One region of the Leminorella richardii genome, then DNA from elsewhere that is predicted to be linked to it. Evidence: predicted binding sites of a transcription regulator. Region 1 holds the regulator's gene; the other holds the start of a gene.
The links. Region 1 encodes PurR, which represses purine synthesis genes. Its sites were predicted from a motif close to CANGCAAACGTTTGCNTG; they were not measured.
Positions count from the first base shown of each region.

Region 2: a site for PurR is predicted at 4,333-4,350, ahead of glyA (serine hydroxymethyltransferase). Genes of this name have one in related genera too.

Region 1 is NZ_LS483470.1:1,753,076-1,762,591, forward strand. Features, by position in the region: gene DQM29_RS08165 (aryl-sulfate sulfotransferase) at 1-1,069, opposite strand, end outside; gene DQM29_RS08170 (hypothetical protein) at 1,330-1,773, opposite strand; gene purR (HTH-type transcriptional repressor PurR) at 1,940-2,956, opposite strand; gene cydH (cytochrome bd-I oxidase subunit CydH) at 3,294-3,383, shown strand; gene DQM29_RS08185 (YniB family protein) at 3,563-4,108, shown strand; gene DQM29_RS08190 (fructosamine kinase family protein) at 4,287-5,156, shown strand; gene thrS (threonine--tRNA ligase) at 5,436-7,364, shown strand; gene infC (translation initiation factor IF-3) at 7,368-7,910, shown strand; gene rpmI (50S ribosomal protein L35) at 8,005-8,202, shown strand; gene rplT (50S ribosomal protein L20) at 8,239-8,595, shown strand; Phe leader region at 8,725-8,847, shown strand; gene pheM (pheST operon leader peptide PheM) at 8,730-8,774, shown strand; gene pheS (phenylalanine--tRNA ligase subunit alpha) at 8,942-9,516, shown strand, end outside.
Region 2 is NZ_LS483470.1:886,255-895,770, forward strand. Features, by position in the region: gene glrR (two-component system response regulator GlrR) at 1-846, shown strand, start outside; gene DQM29_RS04130 (NAD+ synthase) at 915-2,534, shown strand; gene glnB (nitrogen regulatory protein P-II) at 2,548-2,886, shown strand; gene hmpA (NO-inducible flavohemoprotein) at 2,943-4,127, opposite strand; gene glyA (serine hydroxymethyltransferase) at 4,448-5,701, shown strand; gene DQM29_RS04155 (rhodanese-like domain-containing protein) at 5,818-6,192, shown strand; gene DQM29_RS04160 (DUF1007 family protein) at 6,202-6,840, shown strand; gene DQM29_RS04165 (nickel/cobalt transporter) at 6,831-7,856, shown strand; gene DQM29_RS04170 (glycerophosphoryl diester phosphodiesterase) at 7,860-8,582, shown strand; gene DQM29_RS04175 (hypothetical protein) at 8,584-9,303, opposite strand; gene suhB (inositol-1-monophosphatase) at 9,368-9,516, opposite strand, start outside.

The DNA.
Region 1 (9,516 bases):
TTAGCGTATGACCAGCCTGGCTAGCATCTATGTTCAAGCATACGGCGCCCTGATCGAGAGTTTTCATGACCACATCGCGATAGGGATCGAGAATATCGAACAGTCTCCATTCATCAACCACCACGCCGTTTTGATCGACCTCAGCAATAACGTCGCGCACGGTGCGAACGTTTTTACCATCGGCACGCTTGTGGTTGGAGCTGGCTACACGCAGAAAATAGTGCCCGTTAGCGGCGTTGTCCATCGAATGGGAGAAGTCATTATAGTTATCGGGCAGGCGGCGATTAAAAATTTCACGCCCCATAATGTCATACTTCACATAGCGCTGACCGTAGCCCCAGGTTAAGGCTCCATCATCGTTTTGCTTGAACCCCATCATAACGCCGGCTTTATAGATGGATTTCAAATCGTAAATTGGGTTGGCAAACATGTACCAGCGGATATCTCCAGAGGTATCAATAACTGCGTTGACGGGATAGAAGTTCCATTCCAACGCGCCGCCGACGGGGTTGTTCCACACAGTGCGAGTGCCGTTGCCAGATTTATCCTGAAGGTTGTTTAACAGGTAGAGGCGATCTTTAAATTCGGGAGCAACCTTTTTGACATCGACGGTAAAGAAGGAGGTCTGTTCTTCTTTCGTACCCGCCGATTCGGCATAGGCTGGGGGAGCGTATAGGGTATAGCTTTCTTTGATTTTTTCAGTTTTGGCGCCGTAAACGCGGGTGTACTCCACCTCGACGGTGTTTACATAGTCGGGGTAGAGGCCAAAAACTGGGATCCCGCCGTAGGTTAGCAGATATTTGTCATTTACCTGATAGGTGATTTCCTGACCGTTTTCTTTCGGCACAATTCGAACCGACGCTTCTTTCAAAACGTATCCGCCATTGCGAATAATGGCTGTCAGTGGGGCAATATCATAAGGGTTCATCACTACTTCACCGATGTGCCCTTGAACCTGATAGTCTATTCTTGCACCGCTCGCGCCACCAATAGCCAGAGCGGTAGACGGCAGGACAGAAAGAATGGCGGCTGACAGAGCGAGAGTGGGTAACGCATATTTAAGCTTCATAACATTCTCCAATAGGTTAAATGTAAATGTGTCTTATCTATTTTTCTGTTCAATCCCGAAGGAAGCGATGTTGTAGGCTGCAGTTAGACTAATAATTATTTAAATAGTAACGATTAGTTACAATTTGAAGTGAATATAGTCCCTTTTTAAATCAAAGAGAATCGTCAGTTTTCGGATAATGATTTTTCGAAAATTGGAATATCGGCGTGGAAAAGAGGAGGGCTTTGTCGTGTAAAAGAGACTGTTATATAGGGAAAAAATCAGTAAATGGCGTAAACATCACTGTCGCGAAACTCTAGCGTAATCAAGCTCGCCCGCTCAAGCTCAAGGCGATGAGCCCCCTTACTGCTATAGCGCGCAAACAGCAGAACTTTATCTGCAGGCTTACCGTAAAGAGGGATATTTTTATGTGTAACAGCTGTTCCTGGGCGTACGGTAAGAGGCCAGACGGTAAGCTCCTTGGGATTTTTAGCCAGCAGGCGATCTTTTTCTGTAAACCATTTTTCAGAAGAATAGCCTTCTAGTCGTGCAACCAGCGCATCCCCCTTAACGGCAACAATGTCGACAGATACAGGATGTCCGCCGTTGGCTTTATCGGTCACGCTGTATTCTATATGGCTGATTTGTACACCGGGCATTAGCGCGCAGCTAACCATAAGACAGAGGGGAAACATCAAAACAGCAAAGTATTTTATTCGTTTCATAGGGCGCTTACCTTGTTAGCATTCGACGGTGGGTGAGATGCAGTAAAGGGTCGTCCTGAACCTGAGCGCTTTTCTACTTTAGGTAGTTTTTCTGATTTAACTATAGGAAGAGAGTAGCCGTAGGGCAAACAAAAGACCCGCTGAAGCAGCGGGCCGGAGTGAAACGCTATTTTTTAAGGTGTGGGCCGTCGGCGACAGAGTTCCGCTCTACCAGCTCAGGATGCAGCTCAATAGAGTGGTAAGTTTCTCGCTTATTGATTACGCGATCTAACAGCATGTCGAGCGCCATTTCGGCTAGGTTCTCTTTGGGCTGCTGAATAGTTGTCAAAGGTGGATTATAAAAACGGGTGTTTCGGATATTGTCATAACCGATCACCGAAATATCCTGAGGGATTCTTAACCCCATTTCTCCCGCCGCGCACAGGGCTCCCATTGCGATAACGTCGCCGCCGCAGAACAGCGCCGTTGGGCGCTTTTTCAGTTTTAGCAGTTGCATCATGCCTTCATGACCTTCCTGAGGCTGAAAGTCCGCTTCGATAATCCACTCTGCTGGAATATGGATGCCTGCTTCTTCCAGTGCATGGAGAAAACCGCGATGGCGCTCGCGGCCGGTAAACTCATTAAGCTGACCGGTAATAGTCGCGATGTCTCGGTGCCCTCTGTCTATCAGATAGCGAGCCGCCAGATAGCCGCCGTGGAAACCGTTATCTTCAATGTTGTCGGTAAAATCGCTGTGTTTGCCCCAGTCCATGACCATCATGGGAATATTTTGATAGTCATTTAACAGCTCAAGCAGAGGGGGATGATATTCCGAACACATCACCAGCAGGCCATCCACACGTTTTTGCGCCAGCATTGCCAGATAGGCCTGCTGCTTTTCCAGGTCGTTTTGTGTATTGCACAGGATGAGCGTGTAGCCTTTTTTATAACAGGCGGACTCTACGGCCTGAATCACCTCAGCAAAGTAGGGGGATCCACTGCTGGTTGCCAGTAGTCCCAGCGTTTTGGTGCTGTTCACCTTAAGGCTGCGGGCAACGGCGCTGGGGGAGTAGCTGAGTTCTTTTATGGCTGCCCAAACGGCGGTTTTTGTATCTTCCGCTACAAAACGGGTTTTATTAATGACGTGAGATACTGTTGTTGTTGAAACGCCCGCGCGTTTTGCTACGTCTTTGATCGTTGCCATAAAAGTGAATTCTCCTGTGTCCACACCATCGTGCGTTGCTCTCCTGACAGTGTAAACGGATAAGTAACCGTTTGCCTTCTCTTTATTCGTTCGATTACACATTAAAGGCAAAAAGGTGTAGAATTTATTACGTATACACTGGCTTTAGCTTACATTGCCGCTGTCAGTGCAGTTTGGCGATGGATTTTGGCGTATTTAATTAAAAAGTCAAAGAACTATAGTTAAAGGCTGCGACGTTTTTGTTGTTTTATACGGCTTCGTTGAAATGAAGTTCGTAAGTTTGCGTTAACAGCACTTATGTTGATGACACTTAAGTTGATAATAAAAGGAATCCAAGATGTCTGCTGAGTTAAAATGGTCTTTAAGTACAGTCGTTCTGGCGTTGGCGGTGATTGTTACCTATAGTCTGATTGCCGTTACGCACTGATTGATAGTACATACCCGGCGCGGTTAAAGCCGGGTATTGTTTTTGATAGCGCCAAAGAGCAACGATGGAGCGATACGCTTTCATTTTGGCGATTTGTCGGTAAGTGAAAAATGCTCCCTTTGTGGAGCCTATTTTTTGAGTAAAGTAAGTAAGATTCGGTGTTTCAACATGGAGGCAGAATGACTCACCACACGGCTAGCGCGCTGGCTTTAATCAAGCGGATCGCGGGTATTGTTATTTTTATCCCCTCGCTTATATCGACCGCGATATCTATGCTTAAGTATCTGGTTGCGCCTAAAAGCCAAATGCAGGAGATGACGGCGACCATCATGGACTTCCTGCAGGTCATGTTTAATATCGTACGTCAGTACACCTCCTTTCTTGAGTATTTTTGGGTTAACTCTCCGGTGCCAAACACCAAAGACTGGTCAGCCACTGGCAGCATCTGGTTTATCGTGATTTTCGCGCTGATATTCGTGGGCATGGCGCTTTCAGCCTCTGGTGCTCGCTTGGCCAAGCGCGTTTACAACGTGCGGGAAGGCGTCACAGAGCGCGCGGTGCTTGAAGCGTTAAACGGCGAGCAGGGGCGTTCGAAGCAGGAGTTAGAGAAGCTGATTTCTATTCCTAATACTTCTATTTTTGCTCAGTTCAGCGAGCTTTATGTTGCACCGATACTGTGGGGCGCGTTTCTTTACGTGATTTTGCGTCTGGTAGATATGCTGTAGCCTGCGCAGTCGTTTTATTTTTTTGAGAGCCGACGTTTATCGTCGGCTTTTTCATTTATTGGCGACATTATGCCGTATAGAGGGCACATTTAGCGCAAAGCTGTGCATTAGATCGACGTTTCACTATGCTCAAAGGGTTAACCTGAATTTGTCTTGATCATAACCTTGAGGTGATGTCATGTGGCAATCCGTCAGTCGTTTATTGAGTGAGTATCTGGGCGAGACTTATACAATCATCGAAAAAGAGGAGTTGCCGGGAGGGGACATCCATCATGCACGCAGGATCAGTAACGGCGTAACTGAGGTTTTTATCAAGTATGACACGCGCGATATTTTACCCATTTTTACCGCTGAGTCCGATCAGTTGGCGGCACTGGCAAAAAGCGGTACCGTTCGAGTACCGAAAGTCTACGGTGTCGGATCAGATCGCGACTTCAGTTTCCTTCTTCTGGAATATCTTCCCCTCAAGCCGCTGGATGCACACTACGCGTACTGTTTGGGGCAGCAGCTAGCCAGGCTTCATCAGTGGAGTGAACAGCCTCAGTTTGGCTTTGATTTCGATAGCGACTTGGCAACAACGCCTCAGCCTAATCGCTGGCAGCGATATTGGAACGTTTTCTTCGCTGAACAGCGTATAGGATGGCAGCTGCAGTTGGCTCAGGAAAAAGGCTATCACTTTGGTGATATTGACGAAACGATTGCCCTTGTTAGTCAGCGCTTGAAAGGGCACCACCCACAACCTTCACTGCTGCACGGTGACCTGTGGCCAGCCAACTGTGGCGTTAGCGCGGCGGGCGCTGTGATATTTGACCCGGCCTGCTATTGGGGGGATCGAGAGTGTGACCTTGCCATGCTGCCTTTGTACTCTGAGCTTCCGGCACAGATCTACGATGGCTATCAAAGCGTCTGGCCGTTGCCCGTTGATTTTATCGAACGACAGCCGCTGTATCAGCTCTATTACCTGCTCAATCGCGCTAATCTGTTTGGCGGCGAACACGTTGAGGTTGCTCGGCGTGCTGTTGAAAGAGTGTTTGGTAAAGAAGGTTAAGTTGCTCTGATTTTCTAGAGATAATTTTACTGTATAGGGGCGGGCAGGGTGTTCGCCTCTCTGTTTATTATTGATTTGTCGCTGTTAACCCGCTGGCCTGAGTGGTAGAATTCTCCCTTCGCATGTCTTTAACTGCGAAATCGTCAAGTCAATGTGTACACATCATTGCGTACCATCTCGATACTCGTGAATCGAATAGTGATACCAATCCATTGATTTAAAAAATAAATTTTTACATGTGATCTGTCGTGTGGGTCACCACTGTAATAAGGAACTATCATGCCAGTAATTACTCTTCCTGATGGAAGTCAACGTCAGTACGATCACGCTGTTTCTGTTATGGATATCGCTCGCGATATCGGTCCCGGTTTAGCCAAGGCCTGTATTGCCGGTCGTGTTAACGGTGAACGCGTAGACGCCTGCGATCCCATTGAAAACGACGTAAAGCTTGAGATCATCACCGCAAAAGACGATGACGGTCTGGAAATTATCCGACACTCGTGCGCGCACCTGTTAGGGCACGCCATCAAGCAGCTGTGGCCGGATACCAAAATGGCGATCGGTCCGACCATCGATAACGGCTTTTACTACGATGTCGACATTGACAGAACGTTAAATCAGGAAGATCTGGATCTGCTTGAGCAGCGCATGATGGAACTGGTCAAAAAAGACTACGACGTCATTAAAAAGAAAGTTAGCTGGCAAGAGGCTTACGATACTTTTGCCGCGCGTGGTGAAATCTACAAGCAGCGGATTCTGGATGAAAACATCAGTCGCGATGCGTTTCCTGCGCTGTACCATCACGAAGAATATGTCGATATGTGCCGCGGTCCGCACGTGCCGAATATGCGATTCTGCCACCATTTCAAACTGCAAAAAGTCTCTGGCGCCTACTGGCGCGGCGACAGCAATAACAAAATGCTGCAGCGCATTTACGGCACCGCCTGGGCGGATAAAAAGCAGCTAAGCGCTTATTTACAGCGTCTGGAAGAAGCCGCTAAGCGCGACCACCGTAAAATCGGCAAGCAGCTTGATCTTTACCACATGCAGGAAGAGGCTCCTGGCATGGTGTTCTGGCACAACGACGGCTGGACCATCTTCCGCGAGCTGGAAGCCTTTGTGCGCATGAAGCTCAAAGAGTATGACTATCAGGAAGTCAAAGGTCCGTTCATGATGGACCGCGTGCTGTGGGAAAAAACCGGCCACTGGGAAAACTACAAAGAGGCGATGTTTACCACTTCGTCAGAAAACCGTGAGTACTGCATTAAGCCGATGAACTGCCCAGGACACGTACAGATTTTTAATCAGGGTCTGAAGTCCTACCGCGATCTGCCGCTAAGAATGGCGGAGTTTGGCAGCTGTCACCGCAATGAGCCCTCTGGCGCGCTGCACGGTTTGATGCGCGTTCGCGGCTTTACACAGGACGATGCCCACATTTTCTGTACCGAAGAGCAGGTACGTCAGGAAGTCACCAGCTGTATCAAGATGGTTTACGACCTGTACAGCACCTTTGGCTTTGAAAATATCAGCGTGAAGCTGTCCACTCGCCCTGAAAAGCGCATTGGTTCCGATGAGATGTGGGATCGCGCAGAGCACGACTTGGCTGAAGCCTTAACGGCTAACGGCCTTGAGTTTGATTATCAGCCGGGCGAAGGGGCATTTTACGGTCCTAAGATCGAGTTTACGCTGCACGACAGTCTCGATCGCGCATGGCAGTGTGGTACTGTTCAGCTAGACTTCTCTCTGCCGGGCCGCCTGAGCGCGTCTTTTGTGGGTGAAGACAACGAACGCCACGTGCCGGTAATGATTCACCGCGCCATTCTTGGCTCGTTAGAACGTTTTATCGGTATACTGACCGAAGAGTGCGCCGGGTTCTTCCCAACCTGGCTGGCACCACAACAGGTTGTCGTGATGAATATCACTGACGATCAGGCCGATTATGTCAGCGATTTAGCAAAAAAATTGCAGGCAGCAGGCATTCGTGCGAAAGCGGACTTGAGAAATGAGAAAATAGGCTTTAAAATCCGCGAGCACACTCTAAGGCGTGTCCCTTATATGTTAGTTTGTGGCGATAAAGAGGTAGAGGTCGGCAAAGTTGCCGTTCGTACCCGCCGCGGTAAGGATTTGGGTAGCCTTGACGTTGATTACGTTATTGAGAAACTGCAGCAAGAGATTCGCAGTCGTAGTCTTAACCAACTGGAGGAATAAAGTATTAAAGGCGGAAAAAGAGTTCAAACAGCGCGTCCTAATCGCATAAACACAGAGATTCGCGCCCGTGAAGTTCGACTGACAGGTATCGATGGCGAGCAGATAGGGATTGTTAGTCTGAATGAAGCGCTGCAAAAAGCAGAGGAAGCGGGTGTCGATCTTGTCGAAATAAGCCCGAATGCTGAGCCGCCAGTTTGTCGTATCATGGACTACGGCAAATTCCTCTATGAAAAGAGTAAGGCTACGAAAGAGCAGAAGAAGAAGCAAAAAGTTGTTCAGGTCAAGGAAATTAAATTCCGGCCTGGTACCGATGATGGCGACTATCAGGTAAAACTCCGCAGCCTGGTTCGCTTTCTGGAAGAGGGCGATAAAGCCAAAATCACGCTCCGTTTCCGCGGTCGTGAAATGGCTCACCAGCAGATCGGCATGGAAGTGCTTAACCGCGTCCGTGACGACCTTGCAGAACTGGCCGTTGTTGAATCCTACCCTAGTAGGATTGAAGGACGTCAGATGATCATGGTGCTCGCTCCGAAGAAGAAACAGTAAGGCTTGCAAGTAATAATGTCCGGGCGGCTCGTTCGTCCGGATTTTATTCGCCCAACTGGTTCGTTTTATTAACAATGCGAAGTGGATATAGAAAATGCCAAAGATCAAAACAGTGCGTGGCGCAGCTAAGCGCTTTAAAAAGACTGCCTCTGGCGGTTTTAAGCGTAAGCATGCCAACCTACGTCACATTCTGACCAAGAAAGCGACTAAGCGTAAACGTCACCTGCGTCCGAAAGGCATGGTCTCCAAAGGGGATCTGGGTCTGGTCGTAGCGTGCCTGCCGTACGCATAACTTTTTATTCAGAATTAAGACGATAGGAGAGAGCATATGGCTCGCGTAAAACGTGGTGTAATTGCACGCGCACGTCACAAGAAAATCATGAAGCAGGCGAAAGGTTACTACGGTGCCCGTTCGCGCGTTTACCGTGTTGCCTTCCAGGCAGTAATCAAAGCAGGTCAGTACGCTTACCGCGACCGTCGTCAGCGCAAGCGTCAGTTCCGTCAGCTGTGGATTGCACGTATCAACGCTGCTGCTCGCCAAAATGGTTTGTCTTACAGCCGCTTCATCAATGGCCTGAAAAAGGCTTCTGTTGAAATCGACCGTAAGATCCTAGCTGATATCGCTGTATTCGACAAAGTAGCTTTCGCTGCTTTAGTTGAAAAAGCAAAATCAGTTCTGGCGTAAGTCGGATGAAAGAGGGAGTGTTAACTCCCTCTTTTACTTTATTTTCTCTAGTGCGTGAAATCTTTATCAATTCATAGTAGTGTACAGATTATCACCAGCATCTTTAGCGTAAGAAAACTCAAGGTAACGCAAGTATGAATCCTGCTATTTTCCGCTTCTTCTTTTACTTTAGCGCCTGACATCAGGGGGCTTGCGCGTAAGAGAAGAAACGAAAAACAGCGCCGAAAGCCTCCGTCAGGAGGCTTTTTTATTATGTGCCGTTACGAGTATCAACGTATTTGAGTCTATATCGCCGGGTTTTATGACCTGATTATCAGAACTTCAGAGTAGGAAGAAGAGGAATAGAATGCCACATCTCGCCGAACTGGTAGCTAACGCCAAGGCCGCTATCGCAGAAGCCCATGATGTTGCCTCGCTGGACTTAGTCCGCGTGGAATATTTAGGCAAAAAAGGCCACTTGACGCTGCAAATGATGTCGCTACGCGACGTTCCCGCCGAAGAGCGCCCGGCTGCTGGTCAAGTCATTAACCAAGCCAAACAGGACGTTCAGGACGCGCTAAACGCCCGTAAGCAAACGCTGGAATCAGCCGAACTGAACGCACGTCTGGCAGAAGAAACGATTGACGTTTCCTTGCCGGGGCGCCGTATGGAAAACGGTGGTCTGCATCCAGTCACTCGCACCATTGATCGTATCTGCGACTTTTTTGGCGAGCTGGGCTTTGCTGTTGCCAGCGGCCCTGAAGTGGAAGACGACTACCATAACTTTGATGCGTTAAATATTCCTGGCCACCATCCGGCACGCGCTGACCACGATACCTTCTGGTTTGACGCCAAGCGCCTGCTGCGTACGCAAACGTCAGGCGTACAGATCCGTACGATGAACGAAAAGCAGCCGCCGATCCGCATCATTGCTCCCGGCCG
Region 2 (9,516 bases), 870 kb from region 1:
GGCATGAGCGGTACCGGGAAAGAGGTGTTGGCAAAGGCCATTCACCGCGCCAGTCCGCGCGGCAACAAGCCGTTTATTGCCATTAACTGTGGCGCGCTGCCTGAGCAGCTTTTAGAATCCGAGCTGTTCGGCCACGCTAAAGGCGCTTTCACCGGCGCTGTCAGCAGTCGGGACGGCCTGTTTCAAGCGGCAACCGGCGGAACCCTGTTTTTAGACGAAATCGGCGATATGCCCCTAGCGCTGCAGGTCAAACTGCTGCGAGTCCTGCAAGAGCGTAAGGTGCGGCCGCTGGGCAGCAATCGCGATCTGGACATCGACGTGCGCATTATTTCCGCGACCCACCGCGATTTGCCAAAAGCGATGGCCAAAGGTGAGTTTCGCGAAGACCTCTACTACCGCCTGAACGTGGTAAACCTGAAAATTCCCGCGCTCAACGAGCGTTCGGAAGATATTCCACTGTTGGCAGATCACCTGCTGCGTGAGTCCGCCAAGCGTCATAAGCCGTTTGTAAAAAGCTTTTCCACCGATGCGATGAAACACCTGATGGCCGCCAGCTGGCCGGGTAACGTGCGCCAATTGGTAAACGTTATCGAACAGTGTGTAGCGTTGACCAGCACGCCGGTGATTAACGAATCCTTGGTACAGCAGGCGCTGGAAGGTGAGAACACCGCTTTGCCGACCTTTGTCGAGGCGCGCAATCAGTTTGAACTGGTTTACTTGCGCAAGCTGCTGCAAATGACCAAAGGCAACGTAACGCACGCCGCCAGAATGGCGGGCCGCAACCGAACAGAGTTCTACAAGCTGCTTTCGCGCCACGAGCTGGATGCGAATGATTTTAAAGAGTAGGCTTTTTAATTCACTGGGCGGTCATTTATACTGCCCCCTTGGTTATCCGATAGTGAAAGTGGACTGATATGAGTAAAGCGCTTTCTATTGCTTTAGCGCAGTTAAACTGGCTGGTTGGCGACATAGAGGGAAATGCCGACCGAATGCTTCAGACCGTCAGCGAGCAGCGGCAGGCCGGAGCAGATATTGTCATGTTCTCCGAGTTAGCGCTGACCGGCTATCCGCCGGAAGACCTGCTCTATCGCGATGACCTGTATCTTCGAAACGAAGTGCAGTTAGAGCGCCTGCGAGCCGCCTCAAGCGACGTTGCTATCATCGTCGGTCACCCGTGGAGAGAGGGTGATGCTTTATACAACGCACTGTCAATGTTCTGGCAGGGTGAGCTTCTTGCTCGATATTACAAACAGCAGCTTCCCAACTATGGCGTGTTTGATGAAAAGCGCTATTTCAGCGCGGGCAGTGAAAGCTGTAGCGTTGACTTCAAAGGGTATCACTTAGGCCTGCTAATCTGTGAAGACCTCTGGTTTGACGGACCGGTTGACGCCCTGAAGGCAAAGTCGGTGGATCTTATCCTGTCGATTAACGCATCTCCCTATAATCGCGAAAAGCCCTATATCCGCAACCAGCTGCTGTCAGAGCACTGCCGCCGCACCGGAATTCCTCTGGTTTATCTAAACCAGGTGGGCGGGCAGGATGAACTGATTTTCGACGGCTGTTCTAAAGCTTTCGACGCCAAGGGCAATATGACCCACAAACTGGCGCCGTTTAATGAAGATGTGCGTCGAGTGGCTTTCCAAAACGGCCAGCTGGACGCGATGGAGATCCCAGCCCAGCCGTCCGATCTTTCGCTGATTTATGACGCGCTGGTGCTGGCGGTGCGCGACTACGTCACCAAGAATGGCTTTAAGGGCGCGCTTCTGGGGTTGTCTGGCGGGATTGACTCGGCGCTGACGCTGGCGATAGCCGTTGACGCGCTGGGTAAAGATAAGGTTCAGGCGCTGATGATGCCGTTCCGCTATACCGCTGAGATAAGCATTGAAGACGCAAGGGAAGAAGCAGAGCTACTCGGCGTTGAGTTTGACGTGGTGTCCATTGAGCCAGTGTTTGACGCCTTTATGGGGCAGCTTTCGCCACTGTTTGCCGATACGCGTCGCGATACCACAGAAGAAAACCTACAGGCTCGCTGCCGCGGCGTGATCCTGATGGCGCTCTCTAACAAGCGCGGTCGTCTGGTGTTGACTACCGGCAATAAAAGTGAGATCGCCGTTGGATATTCTACGCTTTATGGTGATATGGCCGGCGGTTTTGATGTATTAAAAGACGTGCCGAAAACGCTGGTGTTTACGCTTTCCGAGTACAGAAACAGCCGCTCTTACGTTATTCCACAGCGGGTTATTGACCGTCCGCCGTCAGCAGAGCTGGCGCCGGACCAGAAAGACGAAGACAGCCTGCCGCCTTATCCGGTTCTGGATAAGATCCTAGACGGCTACGTCGAGCGCGATATGTCTGTAGACGAGCTGGTCGCTGAGGGTTTTGATGAGGCAATCGTGCGTAAGGTTATTCGTCTGGTAGATATTAACGAATATAAGCGTCGCCAGTCGCCGGTAGGTCCAAGGATCACTGCGCGCAACTTCGGCAAAGATCGGCGCTATCCGATCACTTCAGGCTTCGGCCGCAAAAACTGGTAAGGGTTCGACTTTAATGAAAAAAATTGACGCGATTATTAAACCGTTCAAGCTAGACGACGTTCGCGAAGCGCTGGCAGAAGTTGGCATCACCGGCATGACGGTCACTGAAGTGAAGGGGTTTGGCCGCCAGAAAGGGCACACTGAGCTGTACCGAGGTGCGGAATACATGGTGGACTTTCTGCCCAAGGTGAAAATTGAAATTGTCGTGCCCGACGACATCGTCGACGTGTGTGTAGAAACCATTATGAAGACTGCCCAGACCGGAAAAATTGGCGACGGGAAGATTTTTGTTTTCGACGTTGCCCGAGTGATCCGCATTCGTACCGGCGAGCAGGACGAAGACGCGATTTAACTCGATAATAAAGCCGCTATTTACCCAGCGGCTTTTTTGTCATTGATGTTTCCTTTCTACAACACCTTATGCGGCCCAAACACTTCATAGTGTAGCCGCTCTTGCTCTACGCCCTGAGCGAGCAGCTGCTTGGCGACAGACTGCATAAAGGCCAGCGGGCCGCAGAAGTAAAATTCAGTGTTCGGTGGGAAGGTCTCACTCAGCGCATCCAGAGAGAGTAAGCCTTCGTGGCGAGTGGCTGAGCCCTCAATATCTTTTCCCGATTCGCGATACCAAACGTGGCTGGCTGCGTTTGTCAGCTTAGCGCAGGCGTTGGCTGCCTCTTGCTCAAAAGCGTGGTACGCCTCGCTGTCGGTGGCGTGTAGCCAGTAAACTTTCCCCTGATGCTCGTGCTGTTCAAGCGTATTGAGCATAGCCAGCATCGGCGTAAGCCCTACGCCGCCGGACAGCAGCGCCACCGGCACATCGGAGGGTACATCCAGCCAGAAGTCGCCATAGGGCGGTGCCAGATGGATCACGTCTCCCTGCTGTGCGGTGTCGTGCAGATATCGGGACACTTTTCCCTCATCTTCACGCCTGACGGCGATGCGGTATGAATGTCCGTTCGGCGCGTGGGTCAGGGAATACTGCCGGATTTCCTGGTATTCCAGCGCGTCGCTGCGGATATAGACTGCCACGTACTGACCGGGACGGAAGTCGCTGATGGGCAGTCCGTCAACCGGAACCAGCGTAAAGCTGGTAATGACGTCACTTTCACGCTGCTTTTTTTCAATGCGGAAGGGGCGCTGGCCTTCCCAGCCGCCGGGCTGTTTAGCCCGATCCTGATAGATTTCACCTTCGCGATTGATAAAGACGTCCGCCAGCACCTGATAGGCTTTGCCCCAGGCGTCCAGCACCTCTTGGCCGGGACTGAGCATTTCGTCGATCGTTGCCAACAGGTGGTGTCCTACAATAGCGTACTGTTCAGGCTGGATACTAAAGCTGGCGTGCTTTTGTGCAATACGCTCAACGGCGGGCAGCAGTACGGCCAGATTCTCAATGTTGACAGCGTAGGCACAGATAGCGTTGAACAGCGCCTCGCGCTGGGCGCCGCTAGACTGGTGAGTCAGATTAAAGACGTCCTTCAGTTCGGGATTATGGTGGAACATGCGGTCGTAAAAGTGGGCGGTTAGTGCAGGGCCGGTCTTAGCCAGAACGGGGATTGTTGCCTTAACGGTAGCGATAGTTTGGCTGTCTAACATGGTACTTCCTGTGGGTGGTTTTAACATGCATTTAAAATACATGTTAAGGTTGATCTATGTCAATGCTTTTCTTTTTTTAGCGCAATGCGCCGTGGAAAGGCTTGAGAAAAGAGCAAAAGCGGGTCGGTGTGACATAAACATCGGTATTCGGAAGTTTTTCCTGAGAATATTCGGAAACGTTTGGCGGAATACCGTGCAGACAGTGAAAGCAATCGTTTGCTTTTAAACCGAGAGAAGGGTCTATTTAACAAGATGAAAACATATTACACTGGTGCAAGTCACACTTTTGGGCGTTGATTATTACTATTCAGGAGATGCGGATGTTAAAGCGAGAAATGAACATTGCCGATTATGATGCCGAGCTGTGGGCGGCGATCCAAAAAGAAAATGTTCGTCAAGAAGAGCATATTGAACTGATTGCTTCTGAAAACTACACCAGCCCGCGCGTGATGCAGGCCCAGGGGACTCAGCTGACTAACAAGTATGCTGAAGGCTATCCGGGCAAGCGCTACTACGGCGGCTGTGAGTATGTCGATATTGTTGAGCAGCTGGCGATTGACCGCGCCAAGGCGCTGTTTGGCGCCGACTACGCGAACGTACAGCCGCACTCCGGCTCTCAGGCTAACTCAGCCGTTTACATGGCGTTGCTGAACCCAGGCGATACCGTACTGGGTATGAATCTGGCTCACGGTGGCCACTTAACTCACGGTTCTCCCGTTAACTTCTCCGGCAAGCTTTATAATATCGTTCCTTACGGCATTGATGAAACCGGCCACATTGACTACGGCGATCTGGCTCGTCAGGCGCAAACCCACAAGCCAAAAATGATTATCGGCGGCTTCTCTGCCTATTCCGGCATCGTTGACTGGGCAAAAATGCGTGAAATCGCTGACAGCATCGGCGCTTACCTGTTTGTCGATATGGCTCACGTTGCAGGCCTGGTCGCTGCGGGCGTGTATCCGAACCCGGTTCCTCATGCGCACGTGGTCACGACGACAACGCACAAAACGCTGGCTGGCCCGCGCGGCGGACTGATTTTAGCCAAGGGTGGCGATGAAGAGCTGTACAAGAAGCTGAATTCTGCCGTATTCCCTGGCGGCCAGGGCGGCCCGCTGATGCACGTTATCGCGGCTAAAGCTGTGGCGCTGAAAGAGGCGATGGAGCCAGAGTTCACCGTTTACCAGCAGCAGGTTGCTAAGAACGCTAAAGCGATGGTTGAAGTTTTCAAATCTCGCGGCTACAAGATTGTCTCCGGCGGAACCGATAACCACCTGATGCTGCTTGATCTAGTTGATAAAGACATCACCGGTAAAGATGCTGATGCGGCTCTGGGTCGTGCCAACATTACCGTTAACAAAAACAGCGTGCCTAACGATCCGCGTAGCCCGTTTGTGACTTCCGGCGTGCGTATCGGCACGCCAGCCGTCACTCGCCGCGGCTTCAAAGAGGCTGAAGTGCGCGAACTGGCCGGCTGGATTTGTGACGTGCTGGACGGCATCAACGACGAGTCAGTTATCGCAGGCGTGAAGGCGAAAGTGCTGGATATCTGTAAGCGCTATCCAGTTTACGCGTAGTTTTTGCCTCGTTAAAAAAACAGGCGTGCGATAAATGCGTACGCCTGTTTTTTTTATCCACTAAAATCATTATTCTGTCAGTCATCAATAATCGTAGCCGTACTCAGGAGGATGATGTGAAAAAGCATAACCCAGGGTTTGAAGCGCTGTGTGAAGCCGTTCGTAAGCAGGTCAATGAAGTCAGCGTTGCTCAGGTAAAAGAAATGATGGATCGCGGCACGATCCCGCTAGTATTGGACGTGCGCGAAGATAGCGAATGGGGAAAAGACCACCTTCCCGGCGCTCGCCATCTTGGTCGCGGCGTGATGGAACGTGATATTGAAACCGTTGTTCCCGATAAGGCTACGCCTATGGTGCTTTACTGCGGTGGCGGCTATCGTTCCGCCCTTGCTGCGGAAAGCTTACAAAAGATGGGATACACTGGCGTGCTGTCTATGGACGGCGGCTACCGCGGCTGGAATGAAGCGGGCTATCCGCTGGTAAAAGAGTAGCCTGTACGCATGACACTACTGATGCGATGTGCCGCAGTGGTGATGGGGCTGCTGCTGTCTCCGATAGCGATGGCGCATCCCCACAGCTTTATTGATATGGATGCCCGACCGGTGGTGAACCAGCAGGCGCTGGTCGGCGTCCAAATGACGTGGGAAATGGACGAGCTGACTTCCGCCGAACTGCTGCTTGATGCCGCGGCGGCAAAAAACAGCCCGTCGGTTTGGCAGAGTATGGCCGACGAGCTGATGGTGAATACGCAAAATCAGCTCTACTTCACCTATCTTCACTACGACGGCAAGCCAGTGCGTTTGGCGGAAAAAGCCAACAACTATTCTCTGACACGCCACGGTAATCGAGCCGTGTTTACCTTCGTGCTGCCGCTAAGCAAGCCGCTGGCGCTGGCAGGGCATACCGTTACGCTGTCTACCTACGAACAGAGCTACTACGTCGATATGCGCTATGCATCGGCAAAAAGCTTTCATCTGCCAGATGAGATCGCCCACCTGTGCAGCGTCGACGTAAAAACCCCTAAGCCGGATCCTTCCCTGCTGGCCTACGCGAAGTCGTTGGATAAGGACAACGCGCCCGCTGAAGATATGATGCTTGGCAGCCGATTTGCCCAAACTGTAACCCTGACATGTCGCTAAACACTGTTTCTGTTCGCACCACTTCCGGCGGCTGGAGAACCCTCTGGCCTCTTTTGCTGTGCAGCGTGATATTGCTTATGCTGGGAGTCTCCCTATGGCTGAACTGGCAGGAGGCGCTGCTGCAAAGCTCGCTGTGGCAAAAGGCGTTGCACCAGCGGCTGGTCTCCCTGCTGCAGCAGGTGGTGGAAAACCCGCTTGGCGCGGGGGCGACGCTGATGTTTTTCAGCTTTCTTTACGGTGTGCTGCATTCCGCTGGGCCGGGGCACGGTAAGGTGATTATAGCCACCTATCTTGCCACTCATCCGCTAAGGCTTAAACAGAGCCTGCGACTCACGCTGGCCTCATCGCTGGTTCAGGGGCTTGTGGCGATTGTGCTGGTTACTGTTGTACTGTCGGTACTGCAACTGTCGGCCCGCATGGTTCATCAGAGCAACTTTTGGCTGGAGAAAGGGAGCTATCTTCTGGTGGTGCTGATTGGCCTGATGTTGTGCTACCGAGCTGGAAAGCAGATAGTGACTGTAGTTCGCGTATCCCGGCGAGGTGCGCCGCGTATTTCTGCTATCCGCCCTCTTGAACAGGGGCACGTACACGGCCCTCACTGTGGCTGCGGCCATCGTCACCTGCCGACGGCGGAAGAGATCGAGGCAACCGGCGGTTGGAAAACCAGTCTGGCGATTATTTTTTCCATCGGAATACGCCCCTGCTCTGGGGCAATTCTGGTGCTGCTGTTTTCTAAAGTTTTAGATATCTATTACTGGGGCATGGCGGCAGCAATAGCCATGTCTTTTGGCACGGCTACGACGATTTCCCTGCTGGCACTACTGGTTCACAGCGCGCGCCGACTTGCGCAGCGGCTGATGGCGCAAGGCAATCGAGGTACGTCCGCTGCGTGGAGCAGCGTGGCGGTTTCCAGCCTGTCTCTACTGGGTGGTGCGATATTAATGATTGCAGGCCTGATGCTGTGGCTGTCGGCAACGCCAGCGGCGTCCGGCGGGCTGAGGGCATTTGGCGGGTAGCATATGATAAAAAGAATTTACGCCCATCGGGGCATGTCGTCATTAGCACCGGAAAATACGCTGTCGGCCTTCAGGCTGTGCGCCGAGCATCGAGTTGAATGGTTTGAGTGTGATATCGATATTTTGAGTGACGGCACGATTGTCGTGTTTCATGACGATACGCTGGAGCGCTGTACTGACGGCAGCGGCCCGCTTTTTGACCAAACGCAGGCGTCTTTGAACAGGTTAGATGCCGGAAGCTGGTTTAGTCCCCAGTTTATGGGGGAGCGCGTGCCGACGCTGGAGCAACTGATAGCGCTGATGAACCGCTATCGGTTGAATGCGAATATTGAAATCAAGCCCGGTGAACGGTCTTCTGAAGTGACTGCCAGCCTGCTGGCCGGGCTCGATAGGGCGCTTGACCAGCTTGATTCCGAACGCCAGTTTCTTATTTCCAGTTTTGATCCTTCCCTTGTTGCCGCTTTTAAGCGCCTGCGCCCACAGGCCGACGTTGCCTGCCTGTTTGAAAGCCAAGTGCTAAACGACGACTGGCAAAAGACAATGACGACCGTCGGTGCAGCCGCGATTCATCCGCAAAACGAGGGGCTGACGCGGGAGCGTGTCGAAGCCTTTAAAGCCGCAGGTTTTCTGGTTAACGTGTGGACGGTGAACGACGCGAAAAGGGCAGCCGAGCTGTTTGACTGGGGTGTGGACGGTATTTTTACTGACTATGCGCAGGATTTTTAGATTAGCCGAGTTCGTACTTTAGTCTGCTTTTGCGGAAGTCGCGCAGAGAGACGTTTTCCAAACACAGTGCGGCGCTGTCATAGGCGTCTATATCCTTTTGTGACGCATAGCGGATTTCCTGATGGAAACCGTGATTCTTCACGAACATCACCAGATTGAGATTAGGTTGATATCCCCAGCCTTCGAAATCGAACTCCTCCCGCCGACAAAGAAAACAAAGCGTTTCCTGTGGGTGTATTTTTAAGGGCACGGTTTTACGCGGGAAGCTTGTCCACAGGCTGCCGTCGGGGTCAGCTTTTAATAGATTGAAACCATAGGGCGTCAATGAGCTCACGTTGGCGTATTGCAGCTCGATGCAGTCGCCTGCGTATTTATTGGTTTTCAGCTGGTTTTCCGAGCGAACCCATTCATCCTGATAAAGATATTCCCCAGAAATAGCCAACGCCGTGTTTACATTGGCGCTAAACCATCGCTCTTCATCAAGACGATCGATACCGCGAGAAAGCGTCGGCAGGCCGTTGATGAACGAAAGCGCGCGAGTCCCCGAATGGCTTGTTTGACGATGTCGGTGATACAGATATCGGGCGGCTTTGGACACGCCGGTATAGAAAAAGGCGTCTCTGGGAAGCTGAGTGCGCACTGTTCCTTGACCATGAAACGTTACTTCGCGAACGAAGAACTCTAAGAATAGTACCGGGCGGGGAAGGGGAAGATTATCCATATCAGTTATATCAGCCAGACCAACAACAGCGGGCGAAATGGCATATCTCGCCCGCTAGTCTTGATTAACGCTTCAGCGCATCGCTCAGCTCGTCGCGCACGTTGGCAAGCAGCGCCTTAACCACGCGCGGGTTGCCCGCAATAATGTTGCCTGACGTGTAGAAATTGTGGCCGCCGATAAAGTCAGTGATGATGCCGCCGGATTCGCGAACGA